Regions from separate parts of the Candidatus Villigracilis saccharophilus genome, predicted to be linked through region 1. Evidence: riboswitches for the same ligand, from Rfam matches in the RefSeq annotation. Region 1 holds a riboswitch; each other region holds the start of a gene.
What was found. A riboswitch is a leader RNA that binds a small molecule or an ion and turns the genes downstream of it on or off. The one in region 1 is predicted to bind cyclic di-GMP.
Positions count from the first base shown of each region.

Region 2: another riboswitch for cyclic di-GMP. It lies ahead of IPL17_RS22390 (transposase); the one in region 1 lies ahead of IPL17_RS09345 (M23 family metallopeptidase).
Region 3: another riboswitch for cyclic di-GMP. It lies ahead of IPL17_RS03970 (hypothetical protein); the one in region 1 lies ahead of IPL17_RS09345 (M23 family metallopeptidase).

Region 1 covers NZ_JADJSO010000022.1:81,142-90,900, forward strand. Annotated here, with positions in the region: partial or broken gene IPL17_RS09325 (InlB B-repeat-containing protein) at 19-1,211, shown strand; gene IPL17_RS09330 (InlB B-repeat-containing protein) at 1,257-3,356, shown strand; gene IPL17_RS09335 (InlB B-repeat-containing protein) at 3,409-4,083, shown strand; gene IPL17_RS09340 (InlB B-repeat-containing protein) at 4,047-6,308, shown strand; cyclic di-GMP riboswitch class I at 6,552-6,642, shown strand; cyclic di-GMP riboswitch class I at 6,722-6,812, shown strand; gene IPL17_RS09345 (M23 family metallopeptidase) at 7,073-8,860, shown strand; gene IPL17_RS09350 (hypothetical protein) at 9,045-9,272, shown strand; gene IPL17_RS09355 (hypothetical protein) at 9,274-9,759, opposite strand, start outside.
Region 2 covers NZ_JADJSO010000071.1:37,096-46,854, reverse strand. Annotated here, with positions in the region: gene IPL17_RS22410 (response regulator transcription factor) at 1-458, opposite strand, end outside; gene IPL17_RS22405 (histidine kinase N-terminal 7TM domain-containing protein) at 463-2,598, opposite strand; gene IPL17_RS22400 (hypothetical protein) at 2,654-3,256, opposite strand; gene IPL17_RS22395 (restriction endonuclease) at 3,169-4,020, opposite strand; gene IPL17_RS22390 (transposase) at 4,073-4,621, opposite strand; cyclic di-GMP riboswitch class I at 4,702-4,792, opposite strand; gene IPL17_RS22385 (hypothetical protein) at 5,023-5,343, shown strand; gene IPL17_RS22380 (S24 family peptidase) at 5,401-6,711, opposite strand; gene IPL17_RS22375 (hypothetical protein) at 6,708-7,700, opposite strand; gene IPL17_RS22370 (hypothetical protein) at 8,033-9,694, opposite strand.
Region 3 covers NZ_JADJSO010000007.1:1,947-11,705, reverse strand. Annotated here, with positions in the region: gene IPL17_RS03990 (DUF4012 domain-containing protein) at 1-1,480, opposite strand, end outside; gene IPL17_RS03985 (hypothetical protein) at 1,645-2,184, shown strand; gene IPL17_RS03980 (tetratricopeptide repeat protein) at 2,565-6,011, shown strand; gene IPL17_RS03975 (S8 family peptidase) at 6,103-7,554, opposite strand; gene IPL17_RS03970 (hypothetical protein) at 7,551-7,967, opposite strand; cyclic di-GMP riboswitch class I at 8,051-8,139, opposite strand; gene IPL17_RS03965 (hypothetical protein) at 8,271-8,717, opposite strand; gene IPL17_RS03960 (response regulator) at 8,714-9,430, opposite strand; gene IPL17_RS03955 (ATP-binding protein) at 9,423-9,734, opposite strand; gene IPL17_RS03950 (hypothetical protein) at 9,742-9,759, opposite strand, start outside.

The DNA of each region.
Region 1 (9,759 bases):
GGAGTTGAATATGCTTCAATGGAGGCGATTTTATATGCTGGGGACTCAGTTTACTTTTTTGATGTGCCTGGCGAGGACCCTGATATTGCAGGTGTTCAAGGCGGTGTTCCAGGAGATACCGTTGTTTTCTATATTGGCAGTTATGTAGCTGATCAGACTGCTCTATGGCAAAGCGGAACCAGTATTGAGTTGAATTTAACGGGAACGTCCTTCCGCACTGTCACCTTCAACGCCAACGGCGGGACTGGCACGATGACTCCGCAGATCGCGAATGTTCCCACCGCCCTGACTACCAATACCTTCACCCGCACTGGCTACACCTTCGCGGGCTGGAACACCCTCGCGAATGGCACGGGCACCAACTACACTGACGGCGCGGTCTATTCCTTCGGCGCAGACATCACCCTCTACGCCAAGTGGACGGTGAACAGCTACACCATCACGTTCAACAGCAATGGCGGCTCGGCGGTTGCTCCGATCACCCAGCCCTTCGGCTCGGCGGTCAGCGCTCCGACAGCCCCGACCAAGACTGGCAACACCTTCGGCGGCTGGTACAGCGACGCAGGTCTCACCACAGCCTACACCTTCACAACCATGCCGGCTGCGAACATCACCCTCTTTGCCAAGTGGACAGTGAACAGCTACACCATCACGTTCAACAGCAATGGCGGCTCGACGGTTGCTCCGATCACCCAGCCCTTCGGCTCGGCGGTCAGCGCTCCGACAGCTCCGACCAAGACTGGCAACACCTTCGGCGGTTGGTACAGCGATGCAGGTCTCACCACAGCCTACACCTTCACAACCATGCGGCCTTCGAACATCACCCTGTATGCCAAGTGGACAGTGAACAGCTACACCATCACCTTCAATAGCAATGGCGGCTCGGCGGTTGGTGCGATCACCCAGCCCTTCGGCTCGGCGGTCAGCGCTCCGACAGCACCGACCAAGACTGGCAACACCTTCGGCGGCTGGTACAGCGACGCAGGTCTCACCACAGCCTACACCTTCACAACCATGCCGGCTGCAGACATCACACTGTATGCCAAGTGGACGGTGAATAACTACACCATCACCTTCAACAGCAATGGCGGCTCTGCGGTTGGTGCGATCACCCAGCCCTTCGGCTCGGCGGTCAGCGCTCCGACAGCACCGACCAAGACTGGCAACACCTTCGGCGGCTGGTACAGCGACGCGGGTCTCACCACGGCCTACACCTTCACAACCATGCCGGCTGCGAACATCACCCTGTATGCCAAGTGGACGGTGAACAGCTACACCATCACGGTCAACAGCAATGGCGGCTGGCGGTTGCTGCGATCACCCAGCCCTTCGGCTCGGCGGTCAGCGCTCCGACAGCACCGACCAAGACTGGCAACACCTTCGGCGGCTGGTACAGCGATGCAGGTCTCACCACAGCCTACACCTTCACAACCATGCCGGCAGCAGACATCACCCTGTATGCCAAGTGGACCGTGAATAACTACACCATCACCTTCAACAGCAATGGCGGCTCTGCGGTTGGTGCGATCACCCAGCCCTTCGGCTCGGCGGTCAGCGCTCCGACAGCACCGACCAAGACTGGCAACACCTTCGGCGGCTGGTACAGCGATGCAGGTCTCACCACGGCATACACCTTCACAACCATGCCGGCTGCGAACATCACCCTCTATGCCAAGTGGACGGCTCTGCCCAATCACACCGTGACCTTCAACAGCAACGGCGGAACCGGCACGATGGCTCCGCAGATCGCGAATGTCCCGACCGCCCTGACGCTCAATTCCTTCACACGCACAGGCTACACCTTCGCTGGCTGGAACACTCTCGCGAATGGCACAGGCACGAACTACGCTGACGGCGTGAGCTACTCCTTCAGCGCAGACATCACCCTGTATGCCAAGTGGACAGCCAACAGCTACACCATCACCTTCAACAGCAATGGCGGCTCGGCGGTTGGTGCGATCACCCAGCCCTTCGGCTCGGCGGTCAGCGCTCCGACAGCACCGACCAAGACTGGCAACACCTTCGGCGGCTGGTACAGCGACGCAGGTCTCACCACAGCCTACACCTTCACAACCATGCCGGCAGCAGACATCACGCTGTATGCCAAGTGGACAGTGAACAGCTACACCATCACGTTCAACAGCAATGGCGGCTCGGCGGTTGGTGCGATCACCCAGCCCTTCGGCTCGGCGGTCAGCGCTCCGACAGCACCGACCAAGACTGGCAACACCTTCGGCGGCTGGTACAGCGATGCAGGTCTCACCACAGCCTACACCTTCACAACCATGCCGGCCTCGAACATCACCCTGTATGCCAAGTGGACAGTGAACAGCTACACCATCACGTTCAACAGCAATGGCGGCTCGGCGGTTGCTGCGATCACCCAGCCCTTCGGCTCGGCGGTCAGCGCTCCGACAGCACCGACCAAGACTGGCAACACCTTCGGCGGCTGGTACAGCGACGCAGGTCTCACCACAGCCTACACCTTCACAACCATGCCGGCAGCAGACATCATGCTGTATGCCAAGTGGACGGTGAACAGCTACACCATCACCTTCAACAGCAATGGCGGCTCTGCGGTTGGTGCGATCACCCAGCCCTTCGGCTCGGCGGTCAGCGCTCCGACAGCACCGACCAAGGCTGGCAACACCTTCGCTGGCTGGTACAGTGATGCAGGTCTCACCACGGCTTACACCTTCACAACCATGCCGGCCGCAGACATCACGCTGTATGCCAAGTGGACAACTCTGCCGATGCACACGGTGACCTTCAACGCCAACGGTGGGACTGGCACGATGGCTCCGCAGATTGCGAATGTCCCGACCGCCCTGACGCTCAATACTTTCACACGCACAGGCTACACCTTCGCGGGCTGGAACACTCTCGCGAATGGCACAGGCACGAACTACGCTAATGGCGCGAGCTACTCCTTCAGCGCAGACATCACACTGTATGCCAAGTGGACCGCTCTGCCGACGCACACGGTGACCTTCAACAGCAACGGCGGAACTGGTACGATGACTCCGCAGGTCGCGAATGTCCCGACCGCCCTGACGCTCAATACTTTCATACGCACAGGCTACACCTTCGCGGGCTGGAACACTCTCGCGAATGGTACAGGCATCAACTACGCTGACGGCGCGCTCTACTCTTTCGAAGCAGACATCACGCTGTACGCCAAGTGGACAACTCTGCCGACGCACACGGTGACCTTCAACGCCAACGGTGGGATTGGTACGATGACTCCGCAGGCCGCGAATGTCCCGACCGCCCTGGCGCTCAATACCTTCACCGCACAGGCTACACCTTCGCGGGCTGGAACACCCTCGCCAATGGCACGGCACGAACTACGCTAATGGCGCGAGCTACTCCTTCAGTGCAGACATCACGCTGTATGCCAAGTGGACAGTGAACAGCTACACCATCACGTTCAACAGCAATGGCGGCTCGGCGGTTGGTGCGATCACCCAGCCCTTCGGCTCGGCGGTCAGCGCTCCGACAGCCCCGACCAAGACTGGCAACACCTTCGGCGGCTGGTACAGCGACGCAGGTCTCACCACGGCATACACCTTCACAACCATGCCGGCTTCGGACATTACCCTCTATGCCAAGTGGACGGTGAACAGCACACCATCACGTTCAACAGCATGGCGGCTCGGCGGTTGTGCGATCACCCAGCCCTTGGCTCGGCGGTCAGCGCTCCGACAGCCCACCAGCTGGCAACACCTTCGGGCTGGTACAGCGGTCCACGGCACACCTTGGCCGCACACACCGTGCCAAGTGGACGCTCTGCCACACACCGTGACCTTCAACGCAACGGGGACTGGCACGATGGCTCCGCAGGTCGCGAATGTCCCGACCGCCCTGACGCTCAATACCTTCACCGCACAGGCTACACCTTCGCGGGCTGGAACACCTCGCCAATGGCACAGGCACAACTACACTGACGGCGCGATCTACTCCTTCGCGCAGACATCACCCTCTATGCCAAGTGGACACCTGCCGATCACACCGTCACCTTTAACGCCAACGGCGGGACTGGCACGATGGCTCCGCAGGTCGCGAATGTCCCGACAGCCCTGACGCTCAATACCTTCACCCGCACAGGCTACACCTTCGCGGGCTGGAACACCCTCGCCAATGGCACGGGCACGAACTACGCTGACGGCGCGATCTACTCCTTCAGCGCAGACATCACACTGTATGCCAAGTGGACAGTGAACAGCTACACCATCACGTTCAACAGCAATGGCGGCTCGGCGGTTGGTGCGATCACCCAGCCCTTCGGCTCGGCGGTCAGCGCTCCGACAGCCCCGACCAAGACTGGCAACACCTTCGGCGGCTGGTACAGCGACGCGGGTCTCACCACGGCCTACACCTTCACAACCATGCCGGCTGCGAACATCACGCTGTATGCCAAGTGGACAGCCAACAGCTACACCATCACGTTCAACAGCAATGGCGGCTCGGCGGTCACTGCGATCACCCAGCCCTTCGGCTCGGCGGTCAGCGCTCCGACAGCTCCGACCAAGGCTGGCAACACCTTCGGCGGCTGGTACAGCGATGCAGGTCTCACCACGGCATACACCTTCACAACCATGCCGGCTGCGAACATCACGCTGTATGCCAAGTGGACAACTCTGCCGACGCACACGGTGACCTTCAACGCCAACGGTGGGACTGGCACGATGGCTCCGCAGGTTGCGAATGTCCCGACCGCCCTGACGCTCAATACCTTCACACGCACAGGCTACACCTTCGCGGGCTGGAACACTCTCGCGAATGGCACAGGCACGAACTACGCTAATGGCGCGAGCTACTCCTTCAGCGCAGACATCACACTGTATGCCAAGTGGACCGCTCTGCCTCCCACATGTTATGCGCTGGCTCTCAGCCATACCGGGCAAGGTACAGATCCTGTCGCAACTCCCGCTAACTCAACCGGTTGTGCCGCAGGTCAATATCTTACCGCTGCATCCATTAGCTTGAGCGGGGCAGTACCAACCTCCGGTTGGCAGATCAGCAGTTGGACTGGCACCAATAATGACACCAGTACTGCCAACATAAACACGATCACCATGCCTGCCCATGCTCATTCAGCTAGTGTCAATTACACGCTGATCAAAGTTACGCCGACCTTGTCTGTAACAAATTCGCCGGTTATCTTCAACGGGACTCCACAGGCGGCGACTGTGACTGGCTCAGTTGCGGGTACGGTTAGCAATATTAAATATAATGGCGTCGCAACCGTGCCGACCAATGCCGGCACCTATACGGTCACAGCGAATTTCGTGCCAAACGATCCGACCGCTTATAACAGCCTGACGAATGCCGTTGCTGGTTCTTTTTCAATCAACAAAGCCACGCCGACATTATCTGTAACGAATTCGCCGGTCGTCTTTAATGCCACTCCACAAGCGGCGATTGTGACTGGCTCAGTTGCGGGTACGGTTGGCAATATTAAATATAATGGATCTGCAACCGTGCCAACAGCTATCGGCACATATGCCATCACAGCAGACTTCGTGGCGGGTGATAGTGCCAACTACAATAGCCTGATCAACGCGGCAGCTGGAGACTTTGTGATCAATAATGGTTCCGGCGGCTTGGGTTCTGGTGGAGATACAACCGGAGTCTTTCGGCCGAGTAATGGGCTTTTGTATCTGAAGAATGCCAACACAACGGGCTTTGCAGATATCGCCATTAACTATGGATTGGGAGGAGATTATCCTATAACAGGAGATTGGGACGGTAACGGAACAGATACGATTGGAATTTATCGCAACGGCTCTTTCTACCTGCGCAATTCCAACACCATTGGTTTTGCTGACCTGGAGTTCGCCTTTGGTCTTCCAGGTGATCAGCCGGTTTCTGGGGACTGGGATGGGGATGGCACTGATACAATCGGTGTCTATCGCAACGGCCAATTCCTGCTGCGCAACAGCAATTCTGCGGGGCCAGCGGATACGAGCTTCTATCTTGGAAACCCGGGCGATGTTGGCATTGCAGGGGATTGGGATGGTGACGGTCTGGATACCACCGGGGTCTTCCGCCCAAGCAATGGTGTGATCTTCCTGAAGAATACAAATGTAAGCGGATTCGCAGACGTTGCGCTAAATTATGGCTTGGCTAATGACCAACCTGTGATCGGCGATTGGAACGATGATGGAATTGATACCATTGGGGTATATCGAAACGGTTCCTTCTACCTGCGGAATTCCAATACGATAGGGTTCGCAGATATAGTATTCGCTTTGGGCATCCCCGGTGATATGCCGATCTCAGGCAACTGGGATGGGATCCCATAAAATATACTGATCGAATTTTGTAAAAACGAGAAACATGGCTATGCTGTCGGGGAGCATAGCCATGTTCTTTTTAATTGTGAGTTCAAAGTTTTTTTGGCTGAGACTGCGTGTATCGAGGCCTCTACAAGACGTATTCCACAAACATGATTATGCCTGCAGTTACCTTACAATAATATGGGGTGACTTTTCTGATTTGAAAAGTGAAAAACCTGAAGGATGTGCTAAACTAAAAACAGATAAATGTTAATGAAATCGCAAACCTGTTGAAAAACAGGGACGCAAAGTCATGGGTCTAAAGTTGTTGACATACAACCAGGATCGCCAGACCGCTGAAAACCACATGTTTTGTGTTTCCATTCGCGGATCTGGCAAAAGTCAGATCCGTTTTTATTTGAACTTTAAGAGTCTATCGTATCGATAAATCGCAAACCTGTTGAAAAGCAGGAACGCAAAGCTATGGGTCTAAAGCTGAGTTCGCACAGCCATGATCGCCAAGCTGCCGAAAACGAGCAGTCGAGATTGCTTACATTTCAAAAATGCAAAAGATCTGGATGCTCATATGAAGGAATATTTTCATGACATCCAGGAATCAAATCAGTCAATTCAAAAATGTAGTTTTCACCAGCTCATTATTAATTTGCATTTTGTTCTGCGCATTTGCGGTTCCTGAGGGGGTTCAAGCGAAGGATAATTCCGGTTTAGCTGCAAGCATAATTTTGTCAGATGGCGAGTTTGTGTACGGACCTAATGTGGGGGATTTTAGTTTGAAATCTTACCTTAGCACCAATGCTCCTCACCTGTTGGTATATGCTGATGATCTATATGGCCGCTCGGAATATTTCAGTATAAACCCAAAAATTTATCTGACCTTGTTGGAAATTCATTCCCAATTAATTTCCAATCCCAATGCTGAAAAATTGGAAGATGCTTTTGGTTTGGATGCCGGTCATTTTATTTCTCAGGTTGAATACCTGTCAAATAAAATGACAGAGGCTTATTATTTGCATCTTTATTCCTACTCTCCGCTGTCTGTTTCACAGCGGTCTCTGGAATCTTTTGTTACTTCGGATGGGTATACTGTCAGTGTAGCATCAGGCACCAATGCGGGGACCTATGCGATCATCGCGGGACTTGCCGCAATGAATGAAAAAAACATATCATTGATACTGGATAACAGCCAAGCCAATGGCTTTTACCAGACTTATGCAAGATTATTTGGAAATAATAGTCCGCTTGATGAAAACAACCTTGTAAGCCTGTCTGCGGAATCGGGAATGCCAGTCGCACCGGATAACTTATTACAACTCCCCTATCTGCAGGGAACATCATGGAGATTTGGGGGCGTTCATGATAACAGCGGATGTATCACTAATACAAATTGCACGTTCCGGGATGCTTCTTCTTTGGATTTCTATCCTGGAGGTCTTTCCTGGGGATCTGATACAAGCAATACCTGGATAGTTGCAAGCGCTGCAGGAATTCCGATCCAAGTTTCTGCGTGTTATTTTAAAATTTTACATGCAGATGGGTGGGAGACAACTTATTATCATCTTGAAAACATACAAAGCTTTTCAGGTTCAATTAAACAAAATGACAAAATAGGTGTGGTCGCAAATACACCTGCAGAAGCCACATGCTCTGGCGGTGCATCATCTGTTCCTCACGTTCATTTCACTCTTAAGCACAATGGAGCGCTTGTTGCGATTAATGGCACGCCTCTCTCGGGATGGTATGTTCATAGTGGCCGTTGGAGTTATGATACGGATCCTGGTTATATGTGGCTCGAGAAAGCAGGCGTAAAAAAGGACATTAATAACAATTTGCTGCTTAGCGAAGCACTGCCTGCATCTCCAATCATCACAAATTATGCGACTGGAGTCTTTCGGCCAGCCAATGGAGCCTTGTACTTGAAAAATAGTAATACTGACGGATTCGCGAATGTCGTCATAAATTATGGATTGGGAGGAGATTATCCTGTAGTGGGCGATTGGGATGGTAATGGAACAGATACGATCGGCGTCTATCGAAACGGTACTTTCTACCTGCGTAATTCAAATACATTGGGTTTCGCAGATATTGTGTTTTCTTTCGGCCAGGCAGGCGATCAACCGATTGCCGGGGATTGGGATGGAGACGGTGTTGATACGATTGGGGTCTATCACAACGGTCAGTTTTTGTTGCGCAACAGCAATTCCACAGGAGATGCTGATACGACCTTTCTCCTTGGTAACCCGGGTGATGTGGGCATTGTCGGCGATTGGAATGGCGATGGTTTGGATACCACCGGAGTATTTCGTCCGAATAATGGGGTGATTTTCCTGAAAAACGCGAACGTCAGCGGCTTTGCGGATGTTGCGCTCAATTACGGGTTGAAGGGCGACCAACCTGTGACTGGTGATTGGAATAATGATGGGGTTGATACGATCGGGGTCTATCGCAATGGGGTGTTTATGCTGAGGAACAGTAATACGATTGGCTTTGCTGACCTGGTCTTCGCACTGGGGAATCCTGGCGACATGCCGATTTCCGGGAATTGGGCTGGGATTCAGTAACAAGTACGGATAATTATTTATAGGAATTAGTAGACATGGCTATCGCCTTTGTTCGGTCTAGCCATGTCTATTCTCTTAAAATATTGGATCTTTGTGGTTAAGCCTTATTTCTTATCGTGAATGAGTTTTGAAATATCTATTAGAGCGTAAGCAGACTCTGGTTTAATGCTGCAGCCTGCGTTTATTGACCAACCATACGCCAATCGCTGTTAGCGGAGCCAGTGCTGCTGCCCCGCAGGGTGGGGTTGCTTTTGGCGAAGGTGTGGTTTCGTTTTTACTAGGGCTCGAGATGGGCAGGGGCGTATTCGTAACACGCGGAACAAGAGTTGCCGTTGCATCTACAGCCGAGGCGGCAACTGTACTTTCAGCAGGTGCAATTGTCAGGGTGACAGGAAGCGGAGTGGGAGTTTGAGTCAGCCACGGGAAATTGTATCCGTTTTCAGTTTTATCATTCCCTCTGGGAACATTAAATAAATTGATTCTGCGATCTCCAGAACCTTGGCATCCTTCGGCGCCAGCTCGAGTGCCGTATGTATTTCATTGAATGCACGGTAAACATCCATAGTTGGGTTGGTCAAAAAAGAATTCCAGAAAGCATGATTGGCAAGCAGGTCGGCAAAACCGGCATGCCATTGCGCATCCTTGGGGTTGAGCGCGAGACACTTTTCGTAGGCTTCAATAGCCAATTTGTAAAGTTCCTTTCCTGCGTCATCTTCCCGATAATATTTATGCATCAAGAATATGGACTTGTAAGCCTTTCCAAGTTGTCCCCAGGTTTCGCTGTCATTGGGAGACTTGGTAACATTTGCGCGTGTGATCAGCAGGTTGTTCCAAACTGATGGGGCTACGAGCGCGAACTCCATGTTATGAATGGCTTCATGTGGACCAGGCTCAAAGTT
Region 2 (9,759 bases), on a different contig from region 1:
GTCAAAGGATTCGCTGTGTAGATCAACTCTGCAGGATGATCTATTTCATTGATGACTTTCATTGCAATGGAAGGTTGGATCGAAGCCTGCCCCTTTGCAACATCACGGATCGCCTGCAATAACTGTACCCGTGTCGCATCTTTTAGTAAGAACCCCAACGCTCCGGCCTTGATGGATTGGTAAACCAGGTCGCTTTCGTCAAAGCTGGTCAATACCAAAATTCGCGAATCTGGAGAAACGTGTTTTATTTTTGGAATGGATTCCAGACCGCTTTGTTTTGGCATCATTAAATCCAAAAGGATGACATCGGGCTTTGCTTGACGAGCGATCTCCACGGCTTTAATTCCGTTTTCGGCCTCGCCCACAACTTTCATGTCTGGCTGAAATGAAAGGATCGTAACCACTCCATCTCGCACCACGCTTTCATCATCTACTACAAGAATGCGTATTGCCTTCATAAAATTATTCCTTTCTGCCGACTGTTACAGAGATTTTTGTTCCCGCGCCAGGTGCGGATGTGATCTTGTACTTTCCGTTTGCCTGTATGGCACGTTCCTTCATATTTGGAAGCCCCAATCCGCCCTGATCTATTTTTTTGATGTCAAACCCGCGCCCGTCATCTGTGATTGTAAGTATAACATTTTGGCGGGTTTGCTTTAATCCGATGGAGACGTTTTTTGCATGTGCATGCCTAAGAATATTATTCAATGCTTCCTGTGCAATGTAATATAGGGCAATTTCCTTATCTTTTGTCAGCTGGATGTTTTCATCTGCGAGCAGCCGGGCTTTGATGTCGGCGCGTCCCTCAACCGCAGCCAAACGATGGTGCAGGGAGGAAACCAATCCATCATTAAGATCCACAGGCTGCATTTCATATAGAAAGAGACGCATTTCTTTTACGGCTTGTCGTGCATTTTCTCCGATGCGGGTTAGGACTTGCAAGGGGGCGATTTCGGATCCTGCTTCCATTCCGGCTTGTGCTGCCTCAGTCAGAGCGACCAGCCCATACAGTTTTTGACTCACAGAGTCGTGCAGGTCGCGTAACAGCCGCTGACGCTCTGAAAGTGCGATCGCGAATTGTCGTCGGCGATTATTGTCGATCAACGTTGCGATTTGATTTGAGATGGTGGTGAGTCGAACCACTTCATCTTCACTGTAGGTGATGTTCTCATTCCGCCCCAGGCAAATGCAGCCGATCACTGTATTCTCATGTTCTGTAGAAATGATCAACGGAATGAGTACGGCGCAATCAAAGCCTAATTTATTTAAGTTGGCTGTAACATCTATCGAATCATTGAATTTATCCACAATGAGTGGATGGTTTCCCTCATTGTGCATCAGCCATTTATATATGGTTGCGGCGATCGATTCTTGTTTTATTATCTTATTATGATCGGGCGCAAGCCCAAATTGAGATTTTAAAGTAAGTCTTGCTGGAGAGCCATCGCCTTCTTCGGTCAGGAAAATTGCAACTGCCTGGCTGCGGAATGAATATACGATCTGATAGCTGGATTCGGATAAAAATTCCTCTAAATTTATCGAGCGGCTGGCTGCGCTTGATACCGCATTCAGGAGAACGAACAGTTCGTCGCGCGCCCGTTGACGCGCGTCATTTGCCAGTTTACGTCCTGTAATATCTCGCCAAAGGATGAGGTGACCGAAGTCTGCGTCACTTTGATCTGTCAATTTGGAAATGCGAATATTAAGGTAGCGCCAATCCTTTTTGGATTTTACGCTTCGACGCATTTCTATTTCTTTATTGCCTTTGGTGGAGTTTAGAATGTTGGGCCAATCAGTCAGAATTTGATCTATGGATTCTCCGTAGATTTTTTCGTGGGATAACCCGATCATTTCCTCTGCCGCAGTGTTCAAGTCGATCACTCTGTTGCGGTGATCAACTACCATCCATCCGTCATCCATGCCTTCAACTACTAAATCCCGTGTAATGGGGGTTGTCTCAATTGAATGCCTGTTGAAAATCCCATATGAAAAGCCAATGAGCGCCAGTGAGAAAGATACCATGGAAAGCAGGATGTCAGTTTCCGTGCTGACTCCAAATATTGTTGATACTCTGCTTAGCAAAGGAAGAAGGGCGCCGATGATAATAGTCCCGGAACGAAAAAAATGGATACTCGGTTTGCGAGCGAAAGTGTCAATTAAGAATACATTACATGCGAGAAGAATGCTGATAATATAGATCGAATTCAGTTGTTTTCCAATACTGTTTTCGCCAATAAAAAAAATGGAACGTAGGGGTTCGGTCCAAAATGCGAATTGAAGGATTGCTGGTGCCAAAAAGAAAAAAATCATCGCGGTGTTGTGCATCCAGCGAGTGCGGTTATTCATCCAGCTTATGCGATTGGTGTAGATAAGCGAAAAATAGAATTGCGCCATTGCTGCAATTGCCAGGCATAAATAGTTTATGGATGTTAATACCCGCAGGGAAAAAAACGGCTCTGGCAATTTGTAAAGATAGTATGATATTCCCCAGACGGTAACTATACTTGCGATAATTGAAAGACTGATCGCGTCGGCGGTTTTCTTGTTTAAGAGAAAAACAGCGCCGATGAGCAGGGCGATCGTGGGAACCAGCAGCAAATTTAATAATGGGTAGTTGCATATTTTTAATGAATTGGAATGGCGCTAATTAAAATCACCCGTGCTGGGCGGCTTTCTTTGTTCCACGGCTTGCAGAAAACTCGACGACACGGTGACGAAACGCCCAAAAGTCTGGGGCCAGGTGCGGCAAACTTTCCGATTCAAGTTCTGTCAACCAGAACACAACGCGGATGGATTGTTCCACCAGAAGTTCTCTGTGCATGTTAAGGGCGCTAAAAATCGTGCCGTTCACTTGCCCACCTACAATCCCCAGCTCTGATACAAAAAAAACAATTTCATTGTGATTTTTTGTTTTGCATATTGCGTCGATCACATCTGTTTTACCCGTTGCCTTGATCAATTTGACTTTCTGATCCCATTTTATAATTTCTTTTTCAAGAGCCTTTTGGGCTTTGATCTGTTCCGGTTTTGATTTGTGGATCGCGAGCAAAATGCTCGGTCTTTGCCAGTGAATGGCAAGATTAATTTCATCCGTCAGGATTTCAATCCCTTCTTTGAATGATTTGCTGTGAAAATCTTGTTTTGCCATGATTAAGGAATCTTCACGTTCTATTGATCTTTGGAAAGGAAGTAAATTATTTTTAAAGGTAGTAGATCTTGTGCTTCGCGGTTTAATTGGTTGTAGTACTGCTTCCACAGATCGAAAAAGGCGCCGCTGTTTAGTGATGTTATTTTCTGGAAGTTTCCGGATGCCAGTGCCTGCATGGCTTCATTTGTAAAACCGCCGATGGAAAAGATCACGCCATAATCATTTGGCCCCAGGGTGGACAGGAAACTTCTGATGCCTTCCAATGTTACCGCCTGACCTCTGTGCTTGATCTGCCCTATGATCCTTTGTCCCTTCGCGCCAATTGGATCTACGAATGCAATCAGATCAATGTGACCGCGTTCTTTTTCAGGCGGCGCGATCCATGAAGGGTGATAATCCATTGCACGCAAGAGTTCGGCAAGCATGGTTTGAAGTTTGGTGTGGTGTAATTGACGTAAATGGCTTTCGATCTGCCCCCATGCAGCTTCCTGCGCGATCTCCATAACCATTATGCTTTCGGGAACTGCTTGTTTGCGCGCTTCATAAAGGCGCATGGCCTCTTTGTAAAAGTCTTGTACATTAACAAACCTTCTGCAGGCCTGATAGCCTTCTTCGGTAATGTACCAGCGTCCTTTTTCAGTTTTTAACAGCCACCCTGCGTGCACAAGTGGAATCGTAGCTAACCGCACAATTCTTTCATAACGCGGTAAATTCGATTTGGAGGAATATCTTAATTCATCCTCGCTTAATTGATTGGTTATGGGGATGAGCGATAATACTTCTTTTGCTGTCAATCCGTCCGGCTTGTCCCACAGGATTTCGAATACACTACGTAATAATTCGCCCACCCTCTTTATTGTCAAGTTGGACATTTGTAGAATCCTGTTTGGATGTTTTGTTTTCTGCCTGTATGATTCCCAAATATCACAGGGTATATAAACCCTGCTGTCGGCGCATCAAGCGGATATATTGCACGATCATTTCGTTGGGGTGGGGGCGTATTCCTAGCACGACCAGATGACCAGGCGCCCAAAAATCATTGGACAAATTCTCTTGTGCTATACGCCCAAAATTTGAGAGAATGAATTTTGAAGTTTCATTTCGTATAGTATGCATAAACTGCGAGGGGGCAACTGAAGCATTTACACGCACTCCCCATTGGAAATATTCAGGATTGACTGTGGTGAACTCTAGTCGCCAGCCATACGAAATACAGATCTGTTGCAGCCACTGTGATAAATACTCTACTAAATCCCCTTTTAATTGATGCGCAGGAAAACGGGGAATAAGGAGACACGTGTAACTCAGGTCGTATGACTCGGAGTGAATAGGCTCAAGTATGACTTCCGGGTCTGAATCAAGAACATCCTCTTCTTTTGTATGAAATAAAGAAAAGGTATTACTGAGCTTTGTGTCATTTTGATCTACAAAGTCCAGATTACCATCATCCAAATCAGACTTGTTATTCTGCATTTATTCCCTTTATAAAAATTATACCTGAGAACGGGAAAAAGTGGGCAATTAAAACCCCCGCAGAGCATTAAAAAATGCCTTTTGGCGGTCTGGCAATCCTAATTGCATGAACACAACCTTAGACCCATGACTTTGCGTCCTCGCATTTCTGCGAGTTTGCTTTTTTCCATTGTATTTCAGTATTATAAAACAAAAAAAAATTATTTTGGAAATATTAAGGATGAGATATGTGAGGCTGGAGTGGAGCCGAGTGCGTTGATGTATATCAACCAGCATCAATAAATGTGGTCATAGTTTCCGCATGGATTTAATATACTTTAGCAATGTTTTTTTTTTATTAAGCAGATATGCTTGGTCTACTTATAACGCCTAGGAAAGAAAGTAGGACGAGGCCAATGTTTATGGATAAAAAAGTTGTTTTCAACGGCATTGAAATATTAACTTCGGAGGATGATGTTTCTGCGAAGAGTTTTTTCGATTTCACAGAAGAAGTGATCGACATGCTTGAAAGAGACCTTGATAAAAACGACGAAAATTTTCACCTGAGCATCAACACGGAATTTTTCGTGAATAGAAAGCCCAAACATAGCATCTCTGTCAACGGCCTGAGTAATCAAAAGACCCGCGGAAAAGTGGTGAAGATCCTGCAAAGAGCTGCCAGTTTATTAAGCGGACACGCCACCGGCACAGCCAGCGTTAATCTAATAATTGATGACCGCTGACCTTGTTTTCCCATGTATCGGGATATATTATTTGCAGAGTAGATGAATTTATATTAATTAGGAATCGAAAGGTTTTGCCACTGCGTAAATAACGCCAATGATCTTGGCGTTATTTTTATCCCCTAAATGTATATCATTATATTCATCTCCCTTTTCTGTGGTTTCAGATTTAAGGATTTGCCGATCTTTTCGATATCTTTTTACCGTTAAAAAACTTTGTGTTGTTTGTTGGTCCTCAAACGACGCCAAAACAATATCGTTTTCATCTGCCGCAGGGACGAAGAGTATTAAAACAAAATCGCCGTTCTTGATGGATGTTTTATTTGCAATGTTATTCATGCTGTGACCGGCAACTTTTACCCAGCCCCAATTTATTTCTTTAGAGGCTATCTTGATTTCATTTGATGTCCGCTTGAGCGGATGCACATCGTGCGGCTGGTTATTAAGAAAAATAATCCTTGCTTCAGCAGCGCCGGTTATATTTAAACCTATTTCGGGTTTCCCGGATTTGCCTGCCGCGACCATCTGTTCATAGACCGGCAGGGACTGTAGTGATAGGTATCCGTCTGTACGCGTTTCTTCAAATGGGGAAGTTTTATTGTTTTCTAAATGACTTTCGATTGATTTTCCAGTTGATGTGTTTTGAAAACTTGGAATGGATGCCGGCGTAATGGTTTGAATGAATTGGAATGAAACGTTCCTACCAGTATGTGTTTCTTGATAAATTATTTTTTCTTTCTCTTGGGTTGTGGGAGATGATCTGGCAGATGAATTCTCCTGGGAGGTTTTGCTTTCGACGTTTTCCGTATCACCTGTTGGACTTTCTTTTTTAGATGCCCCATTATTTTTAGCCGACGGGGAGTCCACGACCCGAAAAAGAGGTTCGTTGGAAAATTTTTCAAGGGTCTCTTGGATATCTAATTTCAGTTCTTTTTTCTTTCTGCTTTTTGCTTCTGTTCTAGGTGTGCTTAGGCTGGTATTTGTCTTAAGAAGCTGCAAAGCATTTTCTAATTCACGTCGGGCGCTTGGGAAATCCTTCATTTTGCTGTAATTTACCCCAAGCAGCCAATGCGCAACAGGGTTATTCACTTCTGTGTCTGACAATTTGTTAATGGCTTGCAAAAGACAGTCCCTTGAGTTGGGATGATCTCCTTGTTCATAATACGCGCATCCTAAAAACAAGTAATAAAACCCTTTTTGTGAATGGCTTTGAATGTTGGTTTGTTGTAACGCATCGAGCAAACAGTTGATTGCGCTTTGTAAATCATCTGGCCGTGAAGCGCTTAAATTGTAAGCCCATGCTCTCAAGCGCGATGAGTTTTCATTACATTCAAGTTTGTTGATGATCGCAATGATCTCTTCTTTCATACTTCTTCATCCAGGGGAAAAGATTCAACGCCGTCGGGCATTCTCTTGGGTGTTGAATTTGTATAAGTGCGGGGATTTTTCATGCCTTGATTAATGACTCCATATATGGATGTCAAAAGCTTTGCTGTGAAGTTGGTGGTATCCATGCGGTCAAGTCCATTGGCGAGTGTAAAAACCATATCGCGGGCCATTTCCGCCAGCGCTCTTTTCTGTGCGCGCAGTTGATACGCTTTTACTTCGCCTTGCGTGACTGTTGCATGGGTTGCGTGTCCTGTTTCCCAAATTCGAATTCTTTGGCGTTTGATTTCTTCCGGTAACTCTACATCTATAATCTGCAGGTAGGCAAGTGAAACACCATTCACTTGTAGTTTGGCATTAATATTTTTTAATATTTCACGCATTGTTTCTGTGGAGAGAAGTTGACCGCCATTAGCGCTGGCGATAAATATTTCTTCAAGATATCTGCTGGCGATGTATTCACCCAGCAATCCATTGGCTTTGCCCATGGCAGATTTTGACCATTCGTGACCTTCCTTGCCGCTGGAGAGAGCTTCCTCCACTGCTTTGCGAGTTGCCCCCGCGTTGTATTCGTAGAGTTCATTCCCTTCCCTGCCTTTTTCCGAATTTGGTGTCATGAAGAATTCGCCTTTTGCTTTTATGTCAATGCGAATGCCGTCCTTTGTCCACGCGGTGACGATGATTTCTTCGATCTGCGGGCAGGTATTGAGGACAGTTTTTATCGTCTCGTGCAGTTCCAAAAATGCGTCTCCCTGCCCGACGACTCTTGAGAACCGATTTCCACGTTCCAAATAGATCGCATTACCAGGGTCGATCTTGAGGTTAGCCGGACCGCCTATTTGGGTTTGCCAATTCTCCGATGGATCCAGTTTTCCGTTTTTAGCTTTTATGGTGGGAAATTTGATCAGGTTTGAAAGTGGAGGAGGCATGGGAGGGCGTCCATAAACACGCAAATTCACCACTTTTTTCATATTGACCGAGTCTGGCAGGGCATAAAAGAATTTTAAAAATGTTCCTGCGGTTTTGAAAAGATGTTTTAAGATCATTGAAGACAAGAAAAGCGGTGTAAAAATGAGAACAAAACCCGCAGCAATGAGTACAATTTTATAGTTGTTCGATAGATTGTCCGCCACTGCTTGCTCCAGCCGGGTTAATAAACAAAAGACTGCAAACAATATTGGGATGATCGCTATAACAATAATAGGAAGTAGTAAAGAGCCAGCCCGCTGTAATGAGTCAGCAAATGCTTGTTTTTCTGTATAAGAAGTTTGCCATTCATTTGGATCAATTGAGTATTTGAATCTCATAATGCCCCCTTTTTAGGTGCATTTGCAAAATAGGCATCCTTATATTTTTGGAGTTCTGCCTTGGCTTCTGGCGTATAGCTTGAATCGGATTGTTGCTCGATCATATTTTTTAGCGCTTCAAGATAAACCTGCGCGATGGCTTCCTGATCTTTGCCGGGGTGATGTTCCTGTGCTTGTTCCAATCCCTCCATTACTGCGGTCAGTAGGAGAGACCGTGCATATACGCGGGCTTCCTCTTCAAGACTTTCCGCTTCAGCTTTGGCGTCAGCAAGTGCCATTTCACGTTCCCGCTCCCGTTCCACTTTCCAGGTTGCGATCTGCTGCTCGATCACTTCGACATCCTTGTCTCTTTGTTCTTTTTTGTCAGTGAAATTAAACCCGGAAGCCTTGACGCTGATCAAGCGTATCCCATTTTCGCGCAAAGGGGTTTCGATCAGGTTTTTGATATTTCTGGTGATCGCTTCCGAAGCATTACTGTTTTCGTTCTCACGTGCCTGCCACAGATCTTTAATGCTCCGCTCAGCAAAGGTTTGGCGTGCGGCCTGTTCAGCCATGCTTAGTACATGATCATCCCAGCGTTCATTACCGCTATTTGGCTGGGAGCGTTTACTTCGTAAACGGATTGCGGCCTCCACCCGCGGGCGGGAATATGGGAATGTCGATCCTGTATTTCGGTTGACATCTTTTCCTTTACCAAGCCAGGAGTTGCTTCTGCCCAGTTGATGGAACAACTCTCGTGGCCAATCTTCACGATCTATTGTAAAGATAACCAGCACATCTGCGAGCAGTGGAATGCCTTCTCTTGAAAATGCATGGATAGAAGTGGATTTTTTTATTTGATTCCGCAAGTCAACTATTTCAAAAGGTTCGTCCCCACTCTTGGTAAAGATAACGCCTGGCCCCTCAACGCGAAAATCTTTTCCATTTATGATTCCAACTACCTGGTGCGTGTCTGTGCGGATCATGCCTGGAAATAGCGCGGCTCTGTTTTTATTATTATTCCCGCGTAATTGTGATGGCGATTGCTGTCTTGAAAAAGGATTCGTAACCGGTTTGCCGTCAATTCTTTTATCTGCTTCCTTCGCATTAACGGCAACTACATTCCATAACGGCATTTGCATTCCCCATACATAAGAAAGGAAGATCATATACCTTTGGTGTTTTTCTTTCCTGTCTTCGGGGTTGGATGCGGGAATAATAACCAGGGCAATACAATACGCCGCGTAATAAAATATAAACAGCAATGGCAGTGAGAAAAATAGAATTCCGATCCAGCGGTTAATGTACCATCCAAGAATTAATACGGTGAGGTGCAAAAACGCGGAAGTTAATCCTCGTTTTTCAGAATATTTCCGAAAATAAAAATGTGTAATTACGACGCCTGATAACAAGAGCCATCGGGTAAAGGGGATAACGCCGCTGTAACGAATGATCTTGGATAGCAGGATGGGAAGTTCCCAAAAGAGTCCCGCAGTGATAATGATTTCAAGAAAAAAGACAAATGATAAATAGATGCCCTGTGAAAGCCCCTGGTTTTTTATGGACTTGATTGAATATAAAAAAATGCAGAAGAACAATGCCGCCACAGTTACCCCAGTGACAGCAATATTTAATAAGTTGTTTGCATTTTCTACCATGTCAAAAAGTGTACCCGCCATTATTGCCACCTGTTTTTATTTATCAAGTTAGTATATACTGCCAAAAATCTATTTGTCAAGAACAA
Region 3 (9,759 bases), on a different contig from region 1:
CCATGGCGATGACGCCGTTTGCGGAAGTTGATTTGGAATAAGAGTAGAAATATTCTGCCCAGGAAGCGGTAGTTGGGAAGTTCGTGAACCAATTCGAATCTCTGAATAGCAACATTTCGATATTCATGAACTCCTCAAATTGCCAGGGTGGAATGGGATGGGGTTTGCTGAGATCATCCACTAATTCTGAAGATTCAATATTGATACTGATCAACTTCCCATCCATCACTACTGCTGAGCCTGCCGCTGTTAGGTACCCGCCGGTTGGACGCAGTTCATCTTCATTTTGCATGAGAATTAAATAGGTTTGGGGACCAGCTTCGCCGCCTCCCAGTAATTGTGGAGCGATGCGCACCATGCTCAAGGCATCTTCCATGGGAAACGCGCCTGAGAGCGAGTTGAAAAGCGGATCGATCTTGCCTTCCACAATATTTTTAATCCTTGGGATCAACATCCCCGCTTCGATCTTTTTTCGCGCCTCCTGCGCCTGTGCCAGCGAGATCTGCGCATTCAACAACTGTGGGCTTGCAGATTGTAATTTCAAGAGCAGATCCATTACCTCCAATGGCTGGTCGTTTAACAATGCGGTTTCAATTGCAGGTGTAATTGCGCTTAATCCCTCGTCTGCTGCGCTTGCAAGGTTTTGCGCCAGGGCAAGAACCGGTTCCGCCTGACTCACCGTTCCGCCGTATTTAGGGATCCAAGCCAGGTATGGTGCCGTCCATAGATAGGGCCGTACTTCAGTCTCAAGCGTATCCAGGTTAACTCGCAGCTCATGTACTTTACTGGCCATTTCCGGTAGCTTCTCGAGATCGGGCGTCGGGATAAGGTAGGTTTCCAATGCGTTTGCTTTTGTTTCAATCGCCAGTACGTGTTGATAAATATTCCAAGCCTTCCAGCTGAGAAAAGTTATGGCAAACAGCGCTAGAAGAGAGAATGCTATGACTGCCTGCTTAACGATACTCGACTTGACGGGGGGCGGCACGTGATCGGTGTTCAGGCGTTTTTGTTCCATATTCACCATCTCGGCCAGTTGTTCAATCCCTTTGCGCTGCCAGTCGCTGAGCGTGCTGTTTGCGGATGGCTGGGATTCATTGCCTGTAAAGCGATATGTTGCCCGCTCAAGATCAGTGAGTCCATCTATGCGGCCATATACAAAGAATAAAATGGAATTATCAAGGCTTTCCCACGCATCTCGCAGACTGGACGGAAAAGACTCCCCGCGTAAAAATGGAGCGAAATACTGCGCCGCCAGGATTCCAAACACCCCCCAGCGTGTATCGAGTCTTTTTCCCTTGCGCGGCGGGTTGGGTGGCATCATCTTTCGAAAAACGTCCGTTACCATTTGTACAAGCTGTTCGCCGGAGGATTTGCTTGTTCCTGGAGCTTTCCAGGGATGATCATTCAGCATATCCGGGGCGCGTAGGTTTGAAAGGATTTCTTTCAACAACTCAATATGTAATGTGTTTGTTTTTTTCATCTATATAATAGGAGTATTTTGGGGGTCAGATTGTCTATTGAGAAGGATTTCAAATCCGTAAAAAATCCGTAACGATTTTACTGCACCAATTCATTATAATGTAGCCCATTGATTAATTGGATATCAACCCTCTAGATTAATAAATTTATTAAAGGAGAATAAAAATGAATATAAAAAATCGTTTTGTGATCGCGGTAGCTCTGGCTATGGTGCTTGTTTTAATTGCAGCCGGTACATGGGCTGCACCCAAATTAGCAGGGACTGTCCCGCCTGTTCCTGAGACTGGTGGATCAGAGGTGGACACAAGTGTACCTGTTCCTGCTGTCGGCGCCCCGGCTTGTGTCGGCGGGCCGGTAGATATGCGGACCGCGATATTCACACCAAATGAGACTGTTTGTATCAGCGTTTTGAATGTGGCAGACCCTGTTACTGCTTATGTCGCAGCTCCGGAAGGGAAAACCTTTGTCGGCGATGTATTCAAAGTCACGGCCCCTTCCACGGATACCATTGTCCAGGTTTGTTACGCCTACCCGACCGAACTTGCTTCCAAAGAAGCTAAAATTTACAAACTGAACGAGGAAGCAACCCCGTTTGTTTGGATTGAAGTTCCCGGCGCAGTTGTCGCGGATGGCACCCTCTGCGTTTCAAGCGCTGTGGGTCCAACAAGCAATATCGGTGTCTTTGCCTTGATCGGCAACCCATAATATCCTGGCTTGTATCTAAAATAAAATCAGGAAAGACTGCGTGTCTTTCCTGATTTTATTTTAAGCCTTGGGTTTGACAAATAATAGGCGGGATAATAACGCTGGAAATTTACTTACCAATTATCTTGACGAGAATTATTGTTTTATGTTCACTTAAACTGTGTGCATTTTGGCAGGTTCTAGGGAAAAAGGAATAGTATAATAATTTTATCCACTGAGAAATTTCGATCGAGAATACACTCCTTGTTGGTGTCAAATAAAACGGTTGTGTCAGCCAGATTTCCTTTCAAATTTTTATAACCTTTGTCACATATCCAATATTAAACCTGTTAATGTCATCCATTCAATGTAGAAACTGTGGTTTTGTTAATCCTCCAAACATGCGTTTTTGTGGGAATTGCGGTCTGCGTCTATTGGCGACGGGCGTTCTGCCTGTTATTGAACCTATTCCCGATCACGTAGGTGCCAACCAGCTGGGCGAATTAGTCGGGGCAGATTTGTTGGATAGATTCAGACAGGCAGGTCTTGAAGCCACTGGTCAGCATCGCAAGGTAACAGTGCTGTTTGTAGATTTATCAGGATATACCCATCTTTCCGAGCAGCTTAATGATAGTGAACAGGTATACGAATTGGTGCAGCGCTGTACTAAAATGTTCGCGAATGATGTATATAAGTATGATGGGATGGTGGATAAATTCACCGGGGATGGATTGATGGCTCTATTTGGCGCGCCTATTGCGCATGAGAATAGTGCCGAACTTGCCATCCGCGCTGCGCTCGACATGCAATCTGATCTGGAAAAATTGAGCGCGGAACTTAAAGACCGCCTCGGTTCGGAAATCAAGGCGCACATTGGCCTGCATTCGGGCAGTGTCGTGGTCGGAGGGATTGGCTCGAACATGATGATGAATTACACTGCCATTGGCGATGTGGTCAACATGGCCAGCCGCATTGAAACTGCGGCTGATTCCGGCACAATTCTTGTCAGCGATGTTGTATATAAACAGGTACGTACCTTATTTGATTTTGAGGCGGTTCCGCCCTTGCACTTGAAAGGTGTCGGACAGCCGGTCGTTACTCATCGTGTACTTGGGACGAAAACCAAGCCGGGTTCGGTGCGTGGGATCGAAGGTTTATACGCTCCGATGGTTGGTCGTGACGGCGAACTTGCACGTCTGAACCAGACTGTTAACGCCATGAATAGTGAAAAATTGGGGCGTTTCTCTGCGGTCAGCGGAGAGGCGGGTATTGGGAAGAGCCGATTGATTTCAGAATTTAAATTCTTCCTATCACAACTACCGGTGCAGGTCCTGGAAGGCTACAGTCTGATCTATCGAAAGGGTATCTCCTATTGGATATTCCAGGATATGCTCCTGCGCTTGCTGGATGTGGATGCTGAAACTCCGAGAAGCGAATGCCAGGCTAGATTACGTGAGCGTGTTATCCGTGTATTGCCCAACCGGGTCGATGATGTTTTGCCCTATCTCGAGCAGATGCTCTCTCTGCCGCTCTCAAATCCTGAGACGGCAAAACGGATCAACTATTTGGCGGCTGAACAGCTTCGTCAGCAAATATTTCTGGCTGTTCGAGATTTAATCCTCGCAGAAACAAGCCAGAAGCCGGTTGTGTTGATCCTCGAGGATTTGCATTGGGCAGATTCGGGTTCTTTGGAATTGCTCGAGTTTCTAATGGATAGTCTGGTTAAAAATCCAGTCGTGATCGTGGCTGTATCCCGTTCTTTTGGGGATGGGAAACTCGCTGATATTACAAAAAGGGCCAGCGAACTTCTCCGGTTGCGGTTCACAGATTTATCGCTGAAGAGCCTGTCTCCAGATCAAAGTGACCGGCTTTTCTCGCAACTATTGGCGATCCAGAACATGCCGGAGGCGATGCGTGCTCATATTGTTCAACTGGCCTCCGGTATTCCCTTGTATCTGGAGGAAATTCTGCGCATGTTGATGGATCGAAACCTGCTGATTCGGGTCGATGGGCATTGGCGGCTTGCAGATAAGGTCGACCATATCCTATTGGGTGTTCCCGATACCATCGAAGGATTGATCCTGACGCGTTTTGATCATCTTGAATTGATTCAGCGCCATATTTTGAAAGTGGCAAGTGTGATTGGCCGCTCATTTACACGCGCCATCATTATTGAATGTCTGCCAACCCTCACCGTAGAGGAAGTTAATCAATCCATGCGCGTCTTGCTCGAACGTGAGTTTATTCTCCCCGACCTGTCGCCTGGCGGCGAGTATATGTATAAGCACGTTCTGGTTGCAGATACGATTTATAGTACTTTACTTAAGCGCGAGCAGAAGGAATTGCATGGCCGGGTGGCTGAGACCATTGAAAAGCTGTTTGCGGATAATCTCGAAAACCAGATTGATGTTCTTGCCCGCCATTATTTTTGGAGTGACCACGAAGAGCGTGCCCTTTATTACTTGATTTTGGCCGGACAGAAGTCTGCGCGCAACTACAATACGGCACAGGCGCAAAAATATTTTGAAGATGCGTTGTCGTTATTACCCAAAGTCGAACACTTGCCCCAACAGGCTATTCAGATTCATATCGGGTTGGGAGATGCTCTGTCATTGGCTGGCGACTATCCGAATACACGGGCGGCTTATGGGCGCGCCGCCCGATTGATTGCCGAGGATAAGAATGTCAGTCCTGAAATTGCCTGTAGTATACAAAGAAAGATCGGAATGACCCATGAAGGTCAGGGTGATTATGATCAAGCATTGGTCTGCCTTGGGATTGCACGCAAGATACTTTTGGAAAATGGGTTGGATTCACCTGCTGAACTCTCTCAAATCCTGAATGATACTGGTTGGATTTACTTTCGCCGCAGCAATTTGGACGAGGCCGAGAATTACCTGATGCAAGCACAGACCCTGGCTGAAAAAGCCGCCCGCTTGGATGTTGTTTCATCGGTTTACAACCGCCTTGGTGGGGTGCATTATCAAAAGGATCAGTTAAAACAGGCTCGTATTTTCGTTGCTAAGAGCATCTCCATTCGTGAAGAGATCGGCGATATTTTGGGTGTTGCGCGTTCATATAATAATCTTGGCAATCTTGGCTGGAAACTGGGTGACTGGGATGAGGCTTTGGATAATTTTAAGCGTAGCGCAGAATTACAGACTAGGCTGGGCGATATGGAGGGGATTATTATGCTCAATGGTAATCTGGGGCTGCTGCAGATTGACCGTGGTAATACAGATGAAGCTCGGCAATACTTGGAAGAAGCGTTGAATCAAGCTGAGCAAATCGGTCATAATTTTCATATTGCATTGTCTAATCATAATCTGAGCGTACTTTTCAATGCTCTTGGAGAATGGTCACTTGCTCTTGAACACAGCTTGCGAAGTGAAGCATTGCTCAAGAGTCTTGGAGAAAAAGCTACCTTGGTGGATGTGTTCGTGAATAAGGGTAGTATTTACCTTGGAATGAATGACCTTATAAAGGCTGCCCAGTGTGGAGAATCCGCTGTTTCCTTGCTGGCTGAATTTACCGCCGATACTGACACAGAAGTCAAAGGGACCGCCTTGAGATTGCTGGGCGATGTTGCTTTGGCCGTGAATAATGCGGATGAAGCCGAAAGACAATATCGTCAGGCGGAGCAGATCTTTGAAGCGACTGACAATCACTTGGAGCACGGACGTTTACTAATGCGGCGGGCACGTCTTGCTGCGCTTAAATCTGACCGCGAACTCTCCAAATCCTATCTTAAGAATGCAGAAAGAACTTTCAATCAATTAGGCGCTCGTTTGGATATCCAAAAACTGGACACCCTGGAACGGGAGTTGCGTTTTCCTCACAATTCATAATTTTATTGCTCGTTTTTTTCTAAATTTTTGCTTAATTTAAAAAGCCCCGACTTTTGGGTCGGGGGCTTTTATGTTCTTTATGTCTATTGTATTATTGGTCGAGCAGGAAGAACGATGTAGCTGTGTTGGAATTTTCAGCATCCGGACTTTCCCCGGCTGCAAAGCCATCCATGAATGTGGGATCTGAAATAGTACCGGCCCATGTACCGCGAGCCCCAGCCCACGTTCCACGTGCGCCAGCCCACGTGCTGTAACCGCCGGCCCATGTACCGCGAGCCCCAGCCCACGTTCCACGTGCACCGGCCCAAGTTCCGCGAGCTCCAGCCCACGTTCCACGTGCACCGGCCCAAGTTCCGCGAGCTCCAGCCCAAGCGCCATATTCACCCGCCCAAGTTCCGCGAGCTCCGGCCCACGTTCCTCGAGCTCCATCCCATACTCCGTAACCGCCAGCCCAGTCTGCGTATGGATCATATAAGCGGAAGGTAGCGGTAGCTTCGTCGTAGTATGAGTAGCCTTCGTAATGGATCGTTCCAGCCAGGTCGGCTTGGATATCCATCCCGTCATTGGCGGTTCCGCTGACTTCAGCGAAGACTGCGTCAGGAGCATTTACCATGCCCGCGCCTTGCTGCCACATGCTGTATAAGGCGTCTGTGGTGTTCGCATCCACCCATGGGAGGGCAGTGCCTGTTAACCGCATTTTGACTTCGTTAGGAGTAAGGGAAGGGTTGTTTGAAATAACAAGTGCCGCGACACCTGAGACGACCGCTGTTGCTTGCGAGGTTCCTGCCAGATTGAAATAGGATTTCTTAATCCAATTATCCGGATATTGTTTGACAAGCACTGATTTTGCCGGTACCACTGAGGTGATGTGTCCACCTGGAGCGATTAGATCGGGTTTTACAAAACCATCCAGGGTAGGTCCTGTACCAGAAAACGGAGTAATATAGTCGTCGTTCCAGTCTGCGGGGGTGAAATTGTCAGTGAATGCACCTACTGTGATAACGTATGGGTTATTCCCCGGAACCGTGACGGTCATAGGATCTGGTCCGTTATTGCCCGCGGCAACAATCACGGTCAAACCATTTGCCCAAACCTGGGTTACTGCTTGATTAAGAGGATCAGCCCAATATGGAGATTGAACCGGAGCGACTAGGGAGAGATTGACGATCCGGATATTATAGCGTGCTTGATTTTCGAGAACCCACTGAAGCCCCATGATCACTGTTTCGTAGGTGCCGTATCCGGTTTCATCCAGAACGCGCACACCAGCAAGTTTGACATCTGGAGCTACTCCATTCCAGTCGCCATCTGCGCCCTTCTGGCTGTTGGCAATGATACCGGCGACGTGGGACCCGTGGCCGTTGGGATCAATGGGTTTGCGGCTTGAGGAAATAAAATCCTTCCATGCAACAATACGATTGGATTTATTGTTCGCGCCTTTTGCTAACATCGGCAATTCGCCGAATATACCTGTATCGAGTACTGCCACGGTCACGCCAGAGCCGATCACTCCCTCTCCCCAAACGATATCAGCACCGATCACGTTCGGATAGTCGGTGGTGGTAACGCCTTTTCCTTATTCTTTTCTTCAACATTACTATCTTTACTATCTTTCTTCTTTTCCTTGTCATCCTCGCCAGGTTTATCATCATCGCTGGATTGAATAGTTCCATTAGGCACGACTGCGACGATTTCTTTTTCCAGGCGTAATCGGGCAGCGGCCTGATCGGTAAGCAGTGCGCCAACGGAGCGAATAATATCCAAACGTGAGGTGATCGTACCGCCGTGTTTTTCGACCAATTGGGCAGCTGTGTCAGTGGTGGTCGCCTGAATGATGTATGACTGCTGTTTTTGGGTTGCCGAGACGGGTGTTTCGCCAATGAGGCTGACCAGCACTCCCAGAATAGCTAACGCCATCATTGTCTTTAGTATGTAAGTAAATCTTTGTTTTTTCATGGCTGCCTCCAAAAAATCTCTCAAAAACAAACAGGCCTGGCTATTTTTGCCAGGCCTGCAAGACAGGTAACAATTGTCTCAACTTCGGCGGCCTGGCGATCGTGACCGATTTCTCGGTTTTAGACCCGTGGCTTTGCGTCGTCGGTTTTCACCGATTTTGCCTTTTCGTTTCTTTTATAGTTACATCATATCACTTTCCGAAGAAAATACTATATCCTTACAAAACTGATAAAAATTCCTGGTGTAATTATCCCTTGTCAGGAATAATGTAGGTGTAAGACTCGAGTAAATCGCACGCTTTGGTTATCCGTAATTATCCTTTCGCGCGATTTTGATAGGCTCTACTATTATGTTTGCTTCAGCAGACAGGCCGAGAAGTTTGATTATATTTGAACGAGTAATATACGCGTTTCCTTCAATTAAGACCCTTCCATTAATATCTTTAATCGGTTTGACTGCAAGCATACCAACCTCAAGCTCCTTAAGCGTAATCTCCCTGACTCGGTTTTCTTCCGGAATGGGCTGAAAGCTGTGCAGGGTGGTAAGCGCTTGAATGACTTCCGGCATATAACGATTTTGAGTGGCTTTTAACTTGGCAAGGATCTCGTCATGCATTAAACCCTTTAACAGAAGTTGATCATAGTCTATACAGATATTGAGAATATGCGATCCCAGATCAACCATATAGATTTCCGGGAAAGATGGATCAAGGCACAGATCATCAATCGAACGATCTTGACCGATGATCACTTTCGTAACCAGCTCAAGGCGGGGTATGTTTTCAATAGTTTACTGGCTGCAAAGGGGTGGTTTGAAAATATCACAGCCTCTGGCGCATTGAACATCTGGTTATCTTCAATTTTATCCAGCATCTGTTGTGAAAAAGTGATCCAGCCTAATTGCGAAAGAGCGGCTGCCATCTCATATTGCCAACCGTTGTTAATTTTTAGCTCTTTAACAATATGAGCGACAAGTTGTTGGGTGCGTAATGAGCGCCCATACGCTTTGGGATTGACGATTGCCAGTACTTCTGTAAGCATACTAATGGATTCTTTTAGTGTGTTTTCAAGAAGCTCTTTTTCAGACATGATCAATTGGTACTGTCTTAAGCCGGCGTTTAATGATTGGGTGAGTAATTTGCCTGAACAGGGCTTGGAGAGGAAGCGAAATATTTGACCCTTATTAATGGCATCCATGGCTGTTGGCAGGTCAGCATTGCCAGTCAGGATCATGCGAACGGTGTTAGGAGCTAAGTCCATTGCCTGAGTTAGAAATTTAATTCCATCCATTTTTGGCATGCGGAAATCCGATACAATCACGGCATAAGGACCGCTGCTGGAAATCTTTTCCAATCCTTCAAAGCCACTTTCAGCGACATCAATATTGTATTGCGTACTCAACTCGCGCTGGAGTGAATTGAGCAGGAGAATTTCATCGTCAACAAGAAGAATTTTATCAGTCATAATTTGCTCTTCTAGGTAAACGAATGGTAAACGTTGTCCCCTTGCCGGTCTCGCTCTCGAATTCTAATGTGCCGCCATGTTTTTTAACGATCACAGTATATGCAATCGCCAGCCCCTGGCCTGTTCCACGGCCTATATCCTTGGTTGTAAAAAAAGGATCAAAAATCTTGCTTTGGATTTCTTTTGGGATACCTGTTCCGTTGTCAGTGATACTCATTTCGATTAATTCTCCCGCTTGACGGCTGGCAATAACAATCTGACCTTTCTCTTCGCCAGAGTCTTGAATGGCGTGGATGGCGTTAATTATTATATTAAACGACCTGACTCAA